DNA from 4 places in the Paenibacillus sp. FSL W8-0426 genome. Region 2 is predicted to be linked to each of the others. Evidence: riboswitches for the same ligand, from Rfam matches in the RefSeq annotation. Region 2 holds a riboswitch; each other region holds the start of a gene.
The links. Region 2 has a riboswitch for cyclic di-AMP ahead of MKY59_RS00145 (3D domain-containing protein). Riboswitches for the same ligand answer to the same signal wherever they lie in the genome.
Positions count from the first base shown of each region.

Region 1: it holds a riboswitch for cyclic di-AMP, as region 2 does, so the genes downstream of both, MKY59_RS17940 (3D domain-containing protein) here and MKY59_RS00145 (3D domain-containing protein) in region 2, are expected to answer to the same signal.
Region 3: it holds a riboswitch for cyclic di-AMP, as region 2 does, so the genes downstream of both, MKY59_RS06635 (hypothetical protein) here and MKY59_RS00145 (3D domain-containing protein) in region 2, are expected to answer to the same signal.
Region 4: it holds a riboswitch for cyclic di-AMP, as region 2 does, so the genes downstream of both, MKY59_RS09770 (C40 family peptidase) here and MKY59_RS00145 (3D domain-containing protein) in region 2, are expected to answer to the same signal.

Region 1 covers NZ_CP150203.1:4,028,124-4,033,234, forward strand. Annotated here, with positions in the region: gene MKY59_RS17930 (hypothetical protein) at 1-274, opposite strand, end outside; gene MKY59_RS17935 (polysaccharide deacetylase family protein) at 426-1,241, shown strand; gene MKY59_RS17940 (3D domain-containing protein) at 1,304-1,966, opposite strand; cyclic di-AMP (ydaO/yuaA leader) riboswitch at 1,976-2,171, opposite strand; gene MKY59_RS17945 (amino acid ABC transporter ATP-binding protein) at 2,407-3,129, opposite strand; gene MKY59_RS17950 (ABC transporter substrate-binding protein/permease) at 3,116-4,579, opposite strand; gene MKY59_RS17955 (M20 family metallopeptidase) at 4,766-5,111, shown strand, end outside.
Region 2 covers NZ_CP150203.1:28,240-33,350, reverse strand. Annotated here, with positions in the region: gene rsmA (16S rRNA (adenine(1518)-N(6)/adenine(1519)-N(6))-dimethyltransferase RsmA) at 1-288, opposite strand, end outside; gene rnmV (ribonuclease M5) at 294-839, opposite strand; gene MKY59_RS00145 (3D domain-containing protein) at 990-2,177, opposite strand; cyclic di-AMP (ydaO/yuaA leader) riboswitch at 2,445-2,697, opposite strand; gene MKY59_RS00140 (TatD family hydrolase) at 2,938-3,708, opposite strand; gene MKY59_RS00135 (HD domain-containing protein) at 3,832-5,109, opposite strand.
Region 3 covers NZ_CP150203.1:1,467,644-1,472,754, reverse strand. Annotated here, with positions in the region: gene MKY59_RS06650 (organic hydroperoxide resistance protein) at 1-34, opposite strand, end outside; gene MKY59_RS06645 (Nramp family divalent metal transporter) at 463-1,755, shown strand; gene MKY59_RS06640 (HAD family hydrolase) at 1,862-2,545, opposite strand; gene MKY59_RS06635 (hypothetical protein) at 2,768-3,163, opposite strand; cyclic di-AMP (ydaO/yuaA leader) riboswitch at 3,284-3,444, opposite strand; gene MKY59_RS06630 (glutathione peroxidase) at 3,758-4,237, shown strand; tRNA gene MKY59_RS06625 (tRNA-Leu) at 4,438-4,520, opposite strand; gene MKY59_RS06620 (urease accessory UreF family protein) at 4,910-5,111, shown strand, end outside.
Region 4 covers NZ_CP150203.1:2,112,340-2,117,450, reverse strand. Annotated here, with positions in the region: gene MKY59_RS09780 (alkaline phosphatase family protein) at 326-1,933, opposite strand; tRNA gene MKY59_RS09775 (tRNA-Leu) at 2,227-2,311, opposite strand; cyclic di-AMP (ydaO/yuaA leader) riboswitch at 2,642-2,773, shown strand; gene MKY59_RS09770 (C40 family peptidase) at 2,780-3,244, shown strand; gene MKY59_RS09765 (carboxymuconolactone decarboxylase family protein) at 3,367-3,696, opposite strand; gene MKY59_RS09760 (hypothetical protein) at 3,827-4,045, opposite strand; gene MKY59_RS09755 (hypothetical protein) at 4,189-4,518, opposite strand; gene MKY59_RS09750 (xanthine phosphoribosyltransferase) at 4,616-5,111, opposite strand, start outside.

The DNA.
Region 1 (5,111 bases), 2.9 Mb from region 2:
CGATTTGCATGCGCGTAATGCCATTGTAATGAATGCCCATAATGACGGTTACGGTCGTTCTGAGATGCTGCGCCGCTTTACGGGCAAGACGCTCGCACAGTTCCTGTTCCTTATGCCCCGGAATGTGCATGACCGAACCGTTAATGCGTTCCCCATCCGGATAATATGTGGCGACTGCACCGATATGCGCTTTTCCTCCTGTCACCAATAATACGCGGTCATCCCCGGTTTGAATTGCTTGAAGCTTCATCGTTTTCAAATCGAACTCATTCATCTGCGTCCACCCAACCTTCATGTTTTATGTATTTGCTGGAATTATGAGCCTCATTCGTCGCAAAGACAATGAAACACTTCACATCCCGCATAAACCATTGCGATCCCGGGAATACCAAAAAAGAACGCATTCTTGAAAGGAGGCTGCTGTCATGCGTGTTCGCCTCAACGTGGCCATTGGGATCGTCTGCATGCTGCTTTGCGTTAGTTTCTCTCCCTTACGACCTGCCGCGGCAATGGGGGATCATTCGGTGCCTTCAGGGGAGTCCAAGGAAACCATCCATTCGTCGGAGGAAGAACAGCTGACTCTGGGACAGCTTCGGCGAAAATATGCAGATACTTTCAAGACCAACGGTCCGTCGACCAAACGGGTCGCTTTAACTTTTGACGATGTGCCTGATCCTCGATTCACGCCTCAAGTGTTGGATGTTTTAAAAGAACATCATGTACGGGCTACTTTTTTCATCGTAGGCAACCGTGCTGAGAAACATCCTGACCTGGTCAAACGCATCGTGAAAGAAGGGCATGTCGTCGGCAATCACAGTTACAATCACCCCCAATTCAGCAAATTGTCCATGAGCGCATTCCGCAAACAGATTTTGCGAACCGGGGAAATCATACAGAGACTGACAGGATATACTCCAAAAATGATTCGTCCTCCGTACGGGGATATTAATGAAGAGCAGCTCAAATGGGCAGCAAGGAACCACTACAGCATCGTAAACTGGAACGTGGATTCATTGGATTGGAAGGGCATCCCCAAAGAAAAGGTCAAAGAAAACATATTATCTGCCGTCAAACCCGGCTCCATTATTCTTCAACATGCCGGTGGCGGCGTCGGGACCAATCTCAGCGGGACGGTAGAGGCATTGCCGGAGGTGATCACGGAGCTGCAAAAAAGAGGATACAAATTGGTCACTTTAGATGAAATGCTGCAAATGCCCAAAAACAGAAAAACCGTAAAATGACCGGATGCAAAAAGGTGTTCGCTTCACTCACGCTTCGTGATTGAACGAACACCTTCGTCGATTTATTTCAAAATAAAGAGTTTCACATCCTGAAACCCGAATGAACTCACGGATTGTTTGCTTCCGGGGATGAAAATATCAATGCGGTTTCCTTTGATGGCAGAACCCGTATCACGCGCCGTAGCCACAAAAGCCTGTTTAGGCAATCCCGGATGGCTGTGTCCAGTCACCAACACTTTGGTTCCGAGCGGGATGATCTTAGGATCTACCGCGATGGTACCGAGCTCAAGGTCGTTGCCGAAATAATCAACAGATCCCCACTTCCCGTTCTCGGAAGGGTCCGCCGAATACCCTGTAGCGACAACGTTCAATGTCTTGCTGTAATCAAACGTTTTGCCCCACGCCTCTACGACTTTGTCTTCATTGTTTACGTCCAGACTGGCAGCAGTTACTGCATTGGCCTGAACTTTCGATGCTGAAGCTGCAGCGGATGCGGTGCTTGTTTTGCCCGGAATGTTGATTTTCACCCCGTCATAGATATTGTACGCGGAGATGCCCGTATTGGCCTTCATCAACGTGTCGAGGGCAATGTTGTATTTCTTGGAAAGCGTATAAAAGGTATCTCCTTCTTTGGCCACATGGACGGAATCTGCGTGAGCCGGGACAGCCTGGATCAATACGGCTGCTGCTAACATGGCTGTTGCGGTTTTGACGATGCGTTTCATCGAATTAAGTCTACCTCCCTTATTATGCCTGCGAAGTTAGTTGTCGGATTCGGATGGAGGAGACCACCCTATAGGTATAGATTTACACGTATTGCTTATGTACGCCCTAATTCACCCCAAGCAGCTGCAAGGATGCGACTGCCCCTCTACTGCATCATTACTTCCCCCGCACCTTCCGTTAAGAAAGTTTCGGCACGACTAATATATCACAATATTGTAACCATGGTGCCTAGTAATTGTTACCAATCTGCAATCGCTTCCCCTTGTAATTCAGCGTATGTCCCTTGTTTCATGGGAATCCGGGGTTTCGAATGGTCGCTCGTTCCCGCTTAGATGGTAACAGAAAAGTTACTTTTTCAATCCATAGCGCACCAATCCAAGCAAAAAACCATGCCTCCTTAAACAGCAGGCATGGTTTATCTTGATACTCCAATGATCGGCTAAAGAACCTTTGCCAAAAAATCGCGGGTACGTGCATGTTTGGGTGCACCGAACACTTCTGAAGGCGTTCCGTCTTCTACGATCACTCCGCCGTCCATGAACAAAATGCGATCCCCAACTTCGCGGGCAAAGCCCATCTCATGGGTTACGATGACCATGGTCATGCCGCCTTCGGCAAGTCGTTTCATGACATCCAGCACCTCGCCGACCATTTCCGGATCAAGCGCGGAGGTCGGCTCATCGAACAGCATAACGTGCGGCTGCATGGCGAGCGCCCGGGCAATGGCGATACGCTGCTTCTGTCCGCCTGACAATTGGCTTGGATAAGCATTCTTTTTGTCGTAAAGGCCCACCGTTCTCAGCAAATCCTCCGCAATCTTGGTTGCTTCCTGGACGGATTGTTTCTTCACCTTGATCGGGGCGATTGTCACGTTCTGCAGCACCGTTTTGTGCGGAAACAGATTAAAATGCTGGAAGACCATGCCCATTTTTTCACGGGTTGCGTTAATGTTGTGTTTAGGGTCGGTGATGGATACCCCTTCAAAATTGATTTCGCCTGAAGTCGGTTGCTCCAGCAGGTTCAAGCAGCGCAAAAACGTACTTTTCCCCGAGCCCGAAGGTCCGATGACCACCACGACTTCTCCTTTTCCGATCGTTACGTCGATGCCTTTCAGCACTTCGTTTTTTCCGTAAGATTTATGCAGTTGTTTAACGTCGATCACTTGCACTCAACTTCCTTTCCAGTCGTCCCAACAGCTTGGACAAAATGAATGTCAGCACGAAGTAAATGGCTGCGGCGATCAGGAATGGATTCAAGCCCTGATACGTAATGTTTTTGACCACGCTGGCCTGATACATGATATCGACCATACCGATCACCGAAATGATGGACGATTCCTTGATAATGGTAACAAACTCGTTACCGATCGCCGGAAGGACCGCTTTGAAGGCCTGCGGCAGGACAATAAAGCGCATCGCTGCAGCTTTGCCCATCCCCAAAGACCGAGCCGCTTCCATCTGTCCGCGGTCCACGCCTTGAATACCTGCGCGGAAGATTTCCGCCAAGTAAGCACCGCTGTTGATGGACAACGTAATAATCCCTGCCTGAAGCGGCGAGAAGTTAATGCTTAAGGTCAAAGCCAGGCCGTAATAAATGATCATCAACTGGACCAGCATCGGGGTTCCACGGATCAATTCGACGTATGCCGTACCGATCCAGCGCAGGATGGCTGCGTCATGGAGACGGAACCAACAGATGATCAGACCGATGATGACACCGAAAATGACGCCAAGCGCAGACAACAGCAAGGTATAGCCCACACCTGTTGCATAAAAGCTTTTGTATTGCCAGAACACTTCCAGAATATTCGGTGTTTTGGTTTCTTTTCCCGCCATCATTTGGCTCGCTTCGGTAACCATCTGAGGGATTTTGTTTTCGCTTTTCAGTCGGGCAAGCGTTGCGTTTACGGCATTCAGAAGTTCTGTGTTTCCTTTGCGGATACCGATGGCGGCCTCTGCTTCTTCTTCGTCCGGCACTGCAGGCGCAAGCACGATGTTGTCATCCAGGTATCCGACGGCAACGGTGTCCTCCAGAATGGCTGCGTCGATACGATTGGTCTCCAATTGCAGCACAATATCGGAAATCTTGTCCAATGCAGTCAGCTTAGCACCGGCAATCTTCTGACCGATCTCTTCTTGAATAGAGCCTTTCTGCACGCCGATCTTCTGGTTCTCCAGCTCGGCCATCGTCGGGAACTTGTCCTTGTCCTCAGCGCGTACGACGATGACTTGCTTCGATTTGTAGTAGGTTTCCGAGAAGTCGATGCTTCTTCTGCGTTCATCGGTCGGGGTCATGCCCGAGATGACCATGTCGACGCGACCGCTCTGCAACGCGGGCAGAAGTCCGTCAAAGCCCATATCCTCTATGACAAGTTCTGCACCCATGTCGGCTGCAATCGCTTTGGCGATCGCGATATCGAAACCGACAATTTGGTCCTTGCCGTCAATCACTTTATGAAATTCGTACGGCGCGAAATCGGCACTTGTGCCGAGCACCAGCTTTTTGCCCTCTGAAATGCCCGTCGTGCCCGCGGCCATGGCCGTTGGAACAGCCATTGTCAGCATGACCACAAAGGCCATAAGCATCATGGTGTAACGACTTATTAATTTCAAACCTGTTCTCCCCTTACTTTATTCACATGCTTATTTCTCATAGGATGCCTGAGTCATTATAAAGGACAATGTATGAATATGCAATGCATTTTCATATTTACAACGCATGACAACGCCCTGAAAAAAATGGAGAAGCATGCTATAATCAAGAAATCGTTTTTATTTTTGCAGAAGGAGTACACCACCATGACACCCATCCAAACACAAATTTTAGCGGTTATTGATCAATATGCTTCCCGTTTCAAGGACATTTCATCATATATCGGGGCCAATCCGGAATTAGGAAATGAGGAATATCTCGCATCCGCACGTTTGAAGGAGGAGCTAACATATCACGGCTTTGCCGTTGAAGCTCCCGTTCTCGGTCTGGAGACGGCATTTATCGGCACGTACTCGGCTGCCAAATCCGGTCCGACCATTGCCCTGCTGTGCGAATATGATGCTTTGCCTGAGATTGGTCACGCATGCGGCCATCACTTGATCTGCATGATGAGCTTGGGTGCTGCCGTTGGGCTCAAGTCCATATTAGATG
Region 2 (5,111 bases):
CTCCATAACCTCGTCCAGAATCGGCAGCAGCCGCTGGTCGATCTCTACGGCTGTTACAGTCCCCGCTACGCGAGCCAGGCGTTCTGTCAATGCCCCAATGCCGGGACCGATCTCCAATGCACCCTTGGACTCGTCCAGATCGGCAGCGTCTACGATTTTATTCAAAATATTCTGATCGATCAGAAAATTTTGGCCCAGACTTTTTTTGAAGGAAAATCCGTGTCGAGCGATAATTTCCTTCGTGCGTTTGGGTGTAGCAATTTCCAACCGTTCTTCCATGCCCTTCATGCTCCTCACATTCCTTCACGTTCAATTTTTGCCAGAGCGGCCAGGAACTCCTCCCGGGTAATCTGGAACACGCCCAGCCGCTTGTGAAACTGCTTGCCGTTGCAATAGCCGATACCCAGCAGATTGCCCATCTGCATCCGGCGTTCGGAAGCCCTGGGATGAATGATCAATCCCGCCTCGATCAGATCTTCCCAGTCAATCAGGCTAGGAACCCCTTCATACGATGTATGAACGCGGGACAACGCCAGACGGATCGCCTCCGGCGAAGCATTCTCCACGCCAATATCGCCCTTGCGGGTAGCATCCGCTTCCGGAATGAACGCATGCTTGCAGCCTGGCACCTTATTCGCAATAATTTTGCGAATGCGCTCTCCGGCATGGTCCGGGTCGGTCAGCACGATGACTCCCCGTCTCTCCTGGGCAAGCGCAATGCGACTCAGGATGCGATCATTGATGGCCGATCCTCCCGTTTCTATCGTGTCGGCTTCCACCGCCCGCCGAATCGCTACCGTATCGTCACGGCCTTCCACCACGATCACTTCTTTTATCATGTTCGATTTCTCCCTTTCTAACGCAAAAAGAAGAGGAGGACCCTCTTCTCTGGCAAACGACGTGGAAAGCATTTGTTCCCACTGCCGCATATTCCGCATGATTCAATCATGCACTATTTTATAGCATTCCCTATTTAAAGTAAAACGATTTTAGTTCAGTTCCGGCTTCACCGGACCGATGACATATACCGTCTTGCCTTTCTTTCTTCCGAAGTTCAGGGCGTGCTTCACGCTATCATAATAAACATCGATTTTGTTTCCTTTGATTGCCCCTCCCGTATCCTCTGCGCGACGGAAGCCGAGGCCTTCGATGTAAACCCACCAACCGATCGGAATCACTTTCGGATCCACGGCAATGGTGCGTCCTTCGGTTACCTTCGTACCGGAAGCCGTTTTGGTTCCGATTCCCGGTTCTTCGGCGGAGTACGCCGTCATGGTTACGTTTTTGAGGACTTTGGAATATTTGAACGTCGTGCCCGAAACCGTGATGACCTTGCTGCCCGAAGCAGACTTTTTGGTCGAGCTTGCCGTTGTAGCCGATTTAGTTTTCGAAGTTTGGGCCGATACGGTTTGAACCACAGGCTCTTCCTTGACAACCGGTTTTGCTTTGGTTCCCACCGCAATGACTTTATCCACGCGATTCGTAGTCACCGTCTTGCCGACCATTTTTTTGGAGACCAATTCTCCATCCTGAAATACCTTTTCGATATGCTGCACCAATGTGCCTTCCTTGCCATTCACAATGACTCGATTGTCACCCTTGTACAGGCTCGGGTCAGCCGTTTTGACCACTTTATATGCGATCGGCTGTTCAACGTCGACTGTACGCTTTGTTACCCGCACTACGCGAATTTTCATATCTTTCTTGATCGAAGTATCCAAGGCTGGATAGATTTTGTCTTCATTCCCTACGGTGATGCCTGCCTTTTGAATGGCTTCTTCCACCGATGCATCTGTTGTATACAGAGTCTTGGTGTCTCCGTCTGCCGTAACATTAACTGGAACAGCACGCTCGATGACGATGCGATCGCCATCCGTAATGGACCCGTTCAATGGCATGGATACCTCATCGTGAGGCCCTACCGTGATGGATTGCTCATCCAGCAATTCCTGAAGCAATCCTGTACGAGTCTCAACCTCTTGAGATTTGCCGTCAATCACCAGTGATATTTGTTTTCCGGCCTGACCATAAACGACTAACAAGATCATGATTGTAAGTGCGATTGAGAAAATAGCGATCAACGCAATTTGACGCAAGTTCTCATGCTTCCACCTCAACGCGTAAGACTTACTGGATGATCGTGACTCATGGGTCTCCTCTGGTTGGAATGCGCCCACTTCTCCGTCCTCCTTCATAGCCCCGCCGTCTAAAGTAATGCATGATGTCTTTGACGCGACTATACCGAAATTTTCTACAGAACGGGTCAAAACAACAACCGGCTCTGCACCATGAACCCTTCTTCGCAACATGAGATCAGTCATCCTAAAAAGAACTCTATGATGACCGCATTTCTTTTATTCAAAAACAAAAAAGCCAAAGAAAGAGCTAAGAGGACTCTTTCGTGGCTTCCGAATGATTTTGAATATCGGAAATTCATGCACGAGATTACCTCTCTTTTTCCGCTTGCGAGGTTAGCTGTCGGGTTCGGACGAAAGAGAGCCGCCCTATCTCCGGTCACCCGCTCATGGCGGATACCCTTGAATTCACCCCGAGACCCAAAGAAGAAATCAAATACGGCTTCGCAGTCCATCCGCTGCTTTTGGGTCAGCGAATGACGCGGATCGGGAAATTTCACCGATATTCAAGCCCTATTGGTTCCCCCGCTCTCCGTGTTCGGAGACTCAGCGAGACTGGTTCATGAAAGTAAACGCTGCGTTCAAGGAAGAGTCCCTTTTGCTATCCCCCGAACATCTGTCCTTTTTCCACGCAACAATTCACTGAAAAGATGATATCCTGTTTCGATGCATGTTGTAAAGCAGCATTCAACTACGTTTTTCTAAATATTTGGTTAAAATATTGTAATAAACTTCGTTTATTTGGATCAAAAAGCAAATTCACTCCGTCTAGCTCGTTTTTTCACCTGAATTACTCCGATTTTCAACGAATCCCAAAACGTCCCATGGCATTTTTGTTCGTAATTGCCGCAATTTCCTCGACCGATACACCCTTGATTTCGGCAGCTGCCTCAGCCACGAGGCGAACGTGAGCCGTCTCATTTCTCTTTCCTCGAAATGGATGAGGAGTAAGATAAGGGGAGTCGGTTTCGATATAAAACCGGTCCATCGGCACCTTGGCGAGTACCTCTTTTGGCTGCTTGGCATTTTTAAACGTGATCGGTCCACCGAAGGAAAGGTCAAAGTTCAGATCCAGACAAAGTTTTGCCGTTTCCCAGCTCCCCGAAAACGAATGCATCACACCGCCGACCTCTGACGCCTTCTCTTCACGCAAAATTCTCACAATGTCTTCATGCGCGTCCCGGTTATGAATGACAATAGGCATCTTCAGCTCGCGAGCCAATCCGATCTGCTGGCGAAGAACGCGATGCTGAACATCCTTGGGGGAGGTGTCCCAATAGTAGTCAAGCCCGATCTCGCCAATGGCTACGACTTTTTCGTGTTTGCACAAATCAGCGATCCATTCCAGGTCGCCCTCCTGCATGGTGATGGCATCTTGGGGATGCCATCCGACCGCGGCGTAGATAAACTCGTACGTTTCGGCAAGCTTCATGGTGGATGGAATAGTTTCCCGATTAAAACCGACATTAATCATGCGTCCGACGCCAGCGTCGACAGCACGTTGAATGACCTCCTCCCTATCCTCGTCGAATTGCGGCGCATCCAGGTGCGTGTGAGTGTCGAATAACATCATGGTTACATCTCCTTCTCCTTAATGGTCTGTCCGGAAAAAAATAATGAATTACAAAATTATGTCGATCTACATTTACTCTCCATTAAAGCAGATTACTGTATCATAAAAAAAATAAGTGCAGCTTCAAGAAAAATAACGGCGTATATGGGCTGGAAGATGGTGAAGAACGGCATCCACTTTATCCTGCGGATAATACAGATGATGCTTTCCACGCTGTATGCCGCTAATCGAACGCACAATATCGGATACCTCGGATAATTCATGCAATTTATCTTGGCGATCCAGCAGCAAAATCTGTTTCTCCGTCGATTCGTCCGGACGAAACACATCATACGGAAGATCAGTTGGAAAATCAATTTCGACATCGTATTCGGGCTCCAGTCCCACTTCGGCGAAGGCCTTCCGAATGTCATCCATCAACGCTACGTCATGCTGTTCAATCTCTACGTATTTGTACAACCTGCGATCCATGAAGCGTTCGCACAGTTCTCGAAGAATGGCATCGTTCTCCTGACGCCATTGCATAAAGGCGGTCTGGATGAGCGCTTCATCCAATTGCAAATACTCCTTGACCGAGAGCGACCCCTCAAACAGCTGCGGCAGGGGATCCAGCATGAAACGGAAGTTAAAATTCTGCTTCATCAGTTGTTTGGCCCGTTTGAATATTTGCCTAAGAATGATTTCAGAGCTTCGTGTTACCGGATGGAAATAGATCTGCCAGTACATCTGATAACGGGACATCAGGTAATCTTCCACCGCATGCATGCCCGACTCCTTGACGACGATTCTGCCATGGTAGGGCCTCAACATTCGCAAAATTCGATCAAGGTCGATCGTCCCATAATTTACGCCCGTAAAATAGGCGTCGCGCAGCAAATAATCCATTCGGTCCGCATCCAGAGGGCTTGTGATCAAATTGACCACAATAGGTTTGTCGTATGTTTTCTGAATCACGGAAGCGACTTTCTCCGGAAAGTCGGAAGCATACCTTCTCAGAATCGCCCCCACTTCGGTATCGCCAAGAATAATACGACAGGTCCAATCTTCATGATGCATATCGAATGCCTCTTCAATGGAATGGGAAAATGGACCGTGCCCCAGATCATGCAGCAATGCTGCACAAAGGGCCACAATCTTTTCTTCTTTTGGCCAATCCGGATAATGGCTTCGTTCAAACTGCGAGATGATTTTGCGCGTAATCTCGTATACGCCAAGCGAGTGGGAAAACCGGCTATGTTCCGCACCATGAAACGTGAGATAGGATGTCCCTAACTGACGGATGCGACGCAGCCGTTGGAACTCGGGCGTGTTGATCAATTGCCAAATGATTGGATCTTGCACATGAATGTAATTATGTACGGGATCTTTAAACACCTTTTCTTCCGTCAAGCGCTGCTCCATGT
Region 3 (5,111 bases), 1.4 Mb from region 2:
TAACTGTTGCCGTTGCCGTATATAAAGCCTGCATCGATGATCTCTCCTTTAACATGGTTAGTATTATCGCTTATGTTCCAATTAAACCGCTGAGTCGTTTTGAAACGTTATTCATCGCTATTCCGGTTCTGACAGCATCGAATGGGTTAACCTATCGTCTGAAACACCGCCCGCCTTCTTTGCAAGCCGCCAACTATTCCTATCCATTCTTTTTTGTTTGGCGCCACTTCAGAAAAATTGTCCTTTTACATAAAAGTTGCACTAGACAAAAATATTTGAGGGTGTACAATGTAAACAACGACATATCTTTTCGGACATAAGCTTCTCGTCATTCCAAACCTTCATTTCATCGAAACTATAGATAATCGTTATTAAATCCATTAAAAGTCAGGTGATGATTCCATGAGCAAAAGAAATCCATTCCACACCTCCTCAGCCGAACAGCTTGCAGCAGCAGGCGCGATGCCTTCCCTCGGGGAAGCCCATAGTTCCATGAGAGTGCCCAAAAACGCGGCCTGGTGGAAAAAATTCCTCGCCTTCGTCGGCCCGGGTTACATGGTTGCCGTCGGATATATGGACCCCGGCAACTGGGCGACCGACATATCGGGAGGCTCGCAATTCGGGTATACGCTCCTGTCGGTAATCCTCATTTCGAATCTGATGGCCGTTGTGCTGCAAGCACTCGCAGGCAAACTCGGCATCGTTACCGGACGCGACCTTGCCCAAGCTTGCCGCGAACGGTTCAGCATGCCTGTAGTCATCATGCTGTGGTTGTTATGCGAACTCGCGATCGCTGCAACCGATCTCGCCGAAGTGATCGGGTCGGCCATCGCCCTGAAACTGTTGTTTAACATTCCAATGCTGTATGGCGTCATCATTACCGCAGTGGACGTGCTGCTGGTCCTGCTTTTGCAAAACAAAGGTTTTCGGGCCCTTGAAACGCTCGTCATCGTGCTGATGGCCACCATTGCCCTCTGTTTCGGCATCGATCTGTTTCTCGCCAAACCGGACATGGGCGGAGTGCTGCACGGCTTTGTACCCAGCGCGGAAATTTTGCAAAACCCAGCCATGTTATACATCGCGATCGGCATCATCGGGGCTACCGTTATGCCCCATAACCTGTATCTGCATTCGTCCATCGTACAGACCCGCCAGATCGAGCAGACATCCCGTGGCAAAAGAGAAGCAATCCGTTACTCCACCATGGATTCCACGATCGCTTTGACGCTGGCCCTGTTCATCAATGCCGCCATTTTGATCGTGTCGGCGGCCGTTTTCCACAGTGCAGGCATGACGCAGGTCGCCGAAATCGCCGATGCCTATCACCTGCTGACGCCGCTGCTGGGCACAACGATCGCAAGCGTTCTGTTCGGCGTTGCCCTGCTTGCTTCCGGCCAGAATTCCACGCTGACAGGAACCCTGTCCGGACAGATCGTCATGGAAGGTTTCCTGAACATCCGGATTCCCGCCTGGCTGCGCAGGCTGGTTACACGGCTTATTGCCATCATCCCGGCCGTCATCGTTACCGCCATTGCCGGCGAACACGGTACCGAGGAACTGCTCATTCTGAGCCAGGTCATTTTGTCTTTGCAGCTGCCGTTTGCCGTCATCCCGCTGGTCATGTTTACGAGCGATAAAAAAAGCATGGGCGAGTTTGCCAACAAACCATGGCTGAAAATAGCATCCTGGTTTATTGCTGGTATCATCGTCGTCCTGAACGTGTACCTCATTATCCAGACTTTCGCACTCCTCTAAAAAAATAAGGCTGATCGTCGCAAGCACCGGAGTGCCTGCACGATCAGCCTTTTCTTCGATGAAACGGAGGATGAACACAGCATTATAATGTAACTATTAATGAAACCTAATCCTCGCCAGGCAAAAACAGCGGCAGCAGCTGCTCCAGCGATTCAACCGTCCAGTCCGGCTGCTCGTCCGCCGAGCGTTCAGGCTGAAACCTTCCGTAACCTTGCAATATGCGTACAGTGCGCATGCCCAGTTTGCTTGCCGGAACGATGTCGTTATCGATTCGGTCCCCAATCATAACAGCCTCATCAGGCTCGCATTCCGCCTGCTTCAACGCTACCGCGTATAATCCGGGATCCGGTTTGGATACGCCCTCTTCTGCCGAGCATGCCAGGACGTCCACGTATTTGCGCAAGCCATACCTTTCAAGCCGCTCTTCCGTGCCCAGGCTTTGATTGGCAATGATGCCGATCCGATAACGGCCGGATAACGCATGCAGCACACGCTCCGCAGCAGCAAAAGGATGCTCAAGCTCCTTCCGGAACTTCAGTTTTTCCTGAATCCGTGCCCGGTGCTCCTCATGATCGATCAAGGTACGAATAGCTACCCGCATCGGCCACTGCTCGTACTTGCTGTAACATTCGACAAAGATCTCGCGCACCTTTTCGATGTTCACATGATACCCGAGCATTCGGGCTTCCCGCACAAACTGGCCGATGATGTCGTCCACCGGCTCCCACTCATCCACCAACGTATCCCCAACATCAAAAAACAACCATTTGATACCACCAATATCCGGCACGTTACTCCTCCTTGCTCACCTTGAACGCATCCTCCCAATCATCAACGCGAGCCTCATCCGGCGAATCTTTTACCATTCAAAAGGTCGCTGTTTTCAGGCCCGTCTTCCAACATTAAAAAAAGAAGACCCGTATCCAGAAAGAGTCTTCTTGGTTTTTCACACATATAATTAAGCTAATTATAACAGCCGCCTAACATCGGATCAATCACCAACAGCCCGCCCTTATCTGTTGAGCAGAAATCCGACCTCTCCATTCATCGAATACACGATCCGATCGGCACCCATACCGCGATAAATGCCTTTGGGATGGCTCTGTTCCGTAATGACGCACAACGTCTTGGATGTCCACGATCTGCAGATTTGCAGATAGCGGCAGGTGAGATTAAGGCTGTTCTCAAAAATAAAAACATTGCCCACATTTCCCTGCGGCAGAAACCACTTTTGCGCCGATGCCGTATTCATGCGAATGACGTTCTCTACGCCGATCCGCCGCAATTTGCGTTCTTCGCCCGCACTGTTCGTCAGCACGGCAAAAGGTACCTTTTTGTACATCAACAGCTTCACAAATTTGCGCCCTGCTTCATTCGGGGCCGTGACCAAAACCATCTCGTTATCCATTATTCGTTCCTCCCTCTGACGTGAAAAGACAACAAAAAAGAAGCGTGGGGGACCAAGGCCGCCCGAACGCTTCTTCAATCCATGACAAATAACATTCGCCACGAATAACGTACGGCTTGTTGCCTCTCCCTTTAACGCTTACGAGGTTAGCTGACGGATTCGGGCGCGAGAGTCGCCCTATTTCCGGCATAGCCGGAAAATTCACCCCATAGATGCATCGCATCCGATTGGTTCCCCCGTTTTCCATTCCGACCGGAACGGAAACTCAGCGATTAAAAACATCGTTCATGTTATCGATATGAATCATACACCCCTGACAAGTCGGTGTAAAGTCGGTGCAGCTCTCCGAAAAGGCGGATTTATGGCACTTTGCTTTAATGAGATCGCTTACATATGTACTAATCTCCACCTTTCTCGTTTAAACTATCTAATTCTCGCTCTGGTAGAAATTCCACATGATAACGGAAAGGAAGAAACAAGACACTGGCATCCCAAATGATTCCAATTATAATTTTGCATTAATTAATTGCATCAAATATAATAGAGATATAAAAAGATCACCGCATCGATACTACTCATTTGGAGGCGAATATTATGTCCATCTACGATTACAAAGTGAACACGCTTCGTGGCCAGGAAGTCGAAATGTCCCAATACCGCAACAAGGTCCTGCTGATCGTCAACACTGCGAGCAAATGCGGCCTAACCCCGCAATACGAAGGCTTGCAAAAGCTGTATGACAAGTTCCAGAACAGCGATTTCGAAGTATTGGGGTTTCCAAGCAACCAGTTCGCTCAGGAAAAGGGCTCTTCCGACGACATCGCCGAATTTTGCCAGATGAACTATGGCGTCAGCTTCCCGATGTTCGAGAAGATCGACGTGAACGGCAGCAGCGCCCACCCTCTTTTTCAGCATTTGACCAAGGAAGCGCCAGGCCTGCTAGGTTCGAAGGCCATCAAATGGAATTTCACTAAATTTCTGGTCGACCGGGACGGCCGCGTGCTCAAACGTTATGCTCCCCAAACGACGCCTGATCAGATTGAAGCCGATATTGCGGAGCTGCTGCATCAATAACAACATTTCAACAGAGATGGATTGATGTCACGATGCATTCATTTTTCATAAGGTCATCCCCTTGAAGAACCGTGTTGCAGCCCGGAAAGGCTTTTCGAAAAATCGGTGATGCAGCACGGCTTTTTTATGCCTTTTTGCAGAAAACAAAAAAAGAAGCATTCCGATGATCGGAATGCTTCTTTTGTTCTACTTCATTATAATGCGGTCGAGAGGACTCGAACCTCCACGGGCGTACGCCCACTACCCCCTCAAGATAGCGTGTCTGCCATTCCACCACGACCGCATGTCGTATTAGCGGCAACAAAAATGATTATACAGGGTTTCAAAGGAAAAGTAAAGCTATTTTTAACATTAAATTTTGGTGCCGAATGTATCGTCATTTTCCAACATCATATTGCATAAGATGGTATCTGATTTGAACATTTCGCCATCATTTTATTTTCGGTTCTGAAGCAATTCCGAACAATTACATAACATAACATTAACACGAAAAGGATAATAAAATAACATATTTTATTTCACCAATCAAAAATACAGCTTACCATTGACAAAACGCAGACATTTGTGTAAATATATATATCATATAATTCGGATTTTTACCGATATAAGTGATTTGGAACCTACAACAAAGTCATATTATATGACACAAAATGAACATAGGAGGCGAAAATGGTGAACCGAGGAAATAAGCTGCTCGATTATGTCAAACTGCTTGATTCCTCTATCCAGGTCGGAGGCTTCACCCATTTCTTCGGCATGGATACGCACATCCAGGATGGGAACATTCGCAATGCTGCTGATCTCGAATCGTTCATGCGTTGTCAGATGCATCCCAGCATCACCCGCCTTGAAGGGATGGCCATCAAAGGCATCT
Region 4 (5,111 bases), 2.1 Mb from region 2:
GACTCCTAAATAATCGGGGAATCCTAATGTCGTTATTGGCTGTAGGAGTTGGATTGGCTACCTATGGGGTTACACGGCGGCTAAGATAAAACAGCATTGACTGGCGTCCAATGATGTCGCCTGTTCGAAAAATGTTCTAAGTACAGCAGCAATAAACACCAAACAACCACCGGTATAAAAGTATACCGGTGGTCTCATGATCAATGCATGAACGCTGCAAAGATCCCTACAAAATCTGCGGGTACCTTGAACGAATTCATCAAAGAGTTTGTTTATCAACACGGTCACCAATAATGAAAGAGGGCATTTGAAACGCCTTCTCTTTTCACCTATTGCTTTTCTGGGCCTTCTTTGTTACGAGATTAAGCAAATAAGCTTTTAAGTCGACCATTCGCAAGTGTTCCGGCTTTTGGTCTGTTCCGCTGATGATCAAGGGAACAAGCGATTCCATTTTGCGAATGGAACCATGACCGCCTCCGCCCTTATGCGCAGGTGAACTGCCGCCCGTCAATTCATATCCCGGTTTTGCCGTGACAACCAAAAATTCGCCTTGGTGTGAACGGAGCGCGCTTGACAAACGTTTCAGAACATCGGGATATTGATCGTAATTCAATGAATGTGTGGCCGTGTTTATGCTTAAATCCAGCACCTCTTGATCCTGTTCGACCGTCCATGATTGGTTGTATGGATCAGTTAGATTGCCGCCTGCTTTAAATTTGATCTGTTTGCCTGTTGCCCCCTGAATGGCGTATATCCATTCCTGGTCTTTCCAGGAAACGAAATCGATGCGCGGATCGCTCTTCAATACATTTGCCGTGTCTCTCAGGGATCGATCCGCTTTCAATGAATATACATAGGCCATCGTTTCATTGACGGCGAGCACGATATCCGTATCTTCCGATACGGCTTCACCCGGACGCAAAATGGTGGCGTCTCCGAGCAAAGAAGGCAGATCAATGACCGGATTTTGCTTGGCAGGCAAAATCTGTGTCATTCCGCTGTCGCCTGCAATGACAAATACGGCCTCTTTCAAGGCTTTCTCCGGAGAACCGAATGTTTCCAATACAGATTGAAGCTGCTGATCCAACTTTTTGACTCCATGAAGTCCAGTGGGACCTTTTTTATGTAACTCCCGGTCCAAGTCCGGCAAATAAACAAACAAAAAATCCGGCAATGTATTGGAGTGAATCAAATATTTTACGGCTTCAATAGCGAAGTCATTATGGATGCCCAACCGATTCGTTACACCGTCCGGCAAGTTTTTTATCCCCTGAAACGGATTAGACAACGAACCCAGGGACAACAGGTCCGGCCCTTTCACATGAATCTCTTTCGGTAAAGAAGCAGGACCTTGAATCCAATCGGGTATCGACAACTTATGATCGGACGCCCCCCTGTAAATCAGGCCGTTGATCGAACCAGACTTAAACCCTTGCCGGGCTAAGTCCTCATAGATCGTAGGCAAATTCTTGCTCAAATGACTCCCGTTCAAATGGATCAGCGCATCAGCAAGTACCCGATTCACTCCGAGCCTGAGCACTTCCATCGGTCCGGTTCCATAGTTGATCATTCTCTTGGTTTCCGCTGAGTACCACGTCAGACCCGGCACACGGTGAATGTCCGGATACGCACCGGTAAGCAATGAGCTGTCGATCGTGACGGACATCGTGGGAAAGGAACTGACCAGGTTTTTATAATATTGTCCGTGTTCGATCAGAAATTTTAATGTCGGAAGCTCCTGCTTGCCGATTCCTTGGTCAATCGCCTGAACCATCAAAGAGTCTACCATCAGGAAAATGACTTTCTTCGCATTTTCTCCACTGGCGGAATTTATTCGCATCAAATCCTGTTCTTTGGGCTTCGAGTTCTGGCATCCGATCAGCATGATCGATATAAGGATCACAGGCCACATTCGAATCCCTTTTTTCTTCATAACGGTTCACCCCTTTATGTACATTGTGTCTTGAAATCTAGGGGGTATCCGAGGTTATTTTTTCCATTATGAACATAACCAAGATGACAATTACATCCGTTCCGTGAAAAGTATGGCTGGATTCAGGACAAATACAGCGTCTCGTGGCAAATCTCTCCCGCCGCACTGGACGAAATGATGGCCAATGGCACGCCGGTACAGCGTGACCGCGTTACACAGGCGTTCCTAAAGATGAAAAAAGCTCCTGAATCTCCAAATAAGGAAATTCAAGAGCTTTCTTATGGTTGTATTGATGCGGTCGAGAGGACTCGAACCTCCACGGGGGGTTAGCCCACACGGACCTGAACCGTGCGCGTCTGCCAATTCCGCCACGACCGCATATGTGGTATATCTCCGGAAATATCACGGCGACAAGGAAGAATATATCATAGAAACCGAAACTCTGTCAACACATTAACAGCCATGATGAACAGCAAAATGACGCAAAAGGAAATGGATGCTGTAGTCAGGCGACAAACTATTTATTTGTCCATTCCATTAGCTGTTGAAACGGTGGTTACTTTTTTGTAACCGAAAAACGACAGCCTTTTCGCAATTTGAGCATAAAAAATGAGAATTCCGTTAACATGGCGGTGCAGATAACCGTTTCAGAACGATTTGACAATTTCGTATTTATGCAATATCATTTCAAATGGTTACAAAATATTCATTATTCATGTGCCGAGTTTCATTAGTGAAAACGGGGGAACCATACCGGGTGAATTATTCCGATACATAGGAAATATAGGGAACCTTCTACCGAACCCTTAGCTAACTCCGTAGGCATCGAAGGGAGAACATAACATTTTGAAAAAGCTTATCCTGTCCTTATTCGGCGCAGCCGTTTTATTTACTTCCGGTGCAACAGCAACCGAAGCAAGCAGCATCAATACCGTAGTCAACAGCATGACTGGCATTCCGTACAAGTGGGGCGGCACAACAATGGCCGGCTTCGATTGTTCCGGATTTATGAGATACCTGTTTAACAAATACAGCATCGAGCTGCCGCGTACCTCGCAGGCACAAGCCAAGGCTGGCACCGCTGTTTCCAAAGCCAACCTTCGCACAGGCGACCTTGTATTTTTCAATACCACTGGAAAAGGCATCTCTCATACAGGCGTGTATATCGGTGGAGGCAACTTCGCCCATGCTTCAAGCAGCAAAGGCGTCAGCATCACCAAATTGTCCAATCCTTATTTCAGCGACCGCTACGTCACTGCACGCCGTGTAACCGGCGAATTCATGTATAACAAAATGCTTGGAAAAATTTAAACGATACCGCACTTGTTCATCCAGATCACTTGAGAAACATTGTACTCTAACCAAGAATGCCAAAAAACCAGACAGGGCTCGAGCCTTGTCTGGTTTTTTGGTGCAAATATGGGCTTATCGGATTAATGCAGTGCCTTCTGAACCCTAAGAGCCCCTTGAGACAGGGCGTGTCCGCCTCCAACGGCTCCGGCGACAGCAACGGCCTCCAGTATTTCCTGATCGGAAGCTCCCTTGGCACGGGCCTCCTGCACGTGGTAGAGCGTGCACACTTCATTATTCGCAAACAATCCGATGCCCAGCGCGATTAATTGTTTCGTTTTGGCGTCGATGGCGCCTGGCTGAAAACACTCGCCCGTAAATTCGTGATAGGACTTGACCACGCCGGGAAGCAAACCTTCCAATTCGCCAATCTGATCCTTGTACGCATGGACTTTATCGTTCATCAGTGTCATGTTGCAATCATCCCCTCACAGATAGGTTCCAGTCACTCACCGACCTTATCCTGTCTCCCGGAGCAGACAACTATGCCCAAACGTCCATGGTAAATCCAGTTAACCTCAGGAATAATCCTGATGCAGACAGCTACTCCTTCAGCGGGCTTCGACGGGGTTCGCTGAAACGTTGGAAGCTGTAATGGCGATCCAGCTTGACCACTCGCCGATTTTGACGACGAATGAGAACCTGCTCATCGTCCCACGCAACGACAATGCCTTTCACGTCGTTGGATTCCAACTCGTCGCGCACCACCCTCACTTTTTCTCCCGACAAGCGGAGCGCATTCAATTCTTCATCGCTAATCATGATTCATGGCCTCGACTTTCTATAAAATGATGGTCTGTATCTGTGCTAAACGGCAACGTGCTACAAAAAGAGACCTAAATGAAATTCATTTAGGTCTCGCGTGACTGCTGCCGTGTCATTCCTAAGTGGTTCCCTACTGAAAATTATCGCTGAGCGTGCTCTTTGCTGTCGTTCTTCTCAAACCAGAAATCAAGCACCTTGGCGGACATCACGCGTGATTCCAGGTACTCCACTTGATGCGGCGTAAATTGTTCTTTCCAAGAGAAGGACAACTCTTCGCACAAGCCCACGATCGTCAGCAGCTCTGACCAGGCAACGTAGCGTTTGTACCAGAAAAACTGCGGATGTTCAATCATATAGGGATAAAGGTCATCAAATTCCGTATGTTTACAATCCAGGGCACGTTCAAAATGAACTTTTGATTCAGCCAGCTTATCCATAAAAAACTGTTCTGTTGCCGGTTGGTTTCCCATGGTGTTGCCTCCTCTCCCTAACATAACCCCATTATAAAACAAATGCACGGTCATGCAAAGGTATAGTTAAGAAAAAATGAGTCTTTCCTTCGAATGGTCAACATTCCGAATCGTCAAACTGCACGGTACCGTTCTCCAGGGAACGGATCCGAACCAACGCTTCCACCGGAACGCCCAACTCGCGAATGGTGCGTGCGCCGGCCTGAAAGCATTTTTCCACCACGACTCCGAATCCGACCAGCTCAGCCCCCGAACGCTCTATAATTTTGATGATGCCGCGCGCGGCATCCCCATTGGCAATGATGTCGTCAATGAACAGGATTCGATCATTTTCCCGGATGAACTCGCGGGATACCATTATATCGGTTACGATTCCTTTGGTAAAGGAAGGTACGCGCTCACAGTAGGCGTCTGGGTCAGCCAAAAGCGTTTTTTTGCGCCTTGCGAATACGAGCGGCACGCCAAGTTCGTGCGCTGTGGCAAAAGCGACCGGAATGCCCGACGATTCAACCGTAATGATCCGGGTTACCCCGCTTTCGCGGAAACGTGCTGCAAATTCGCGTCCCATTTCCATCGTCAATTCCGTATCGATC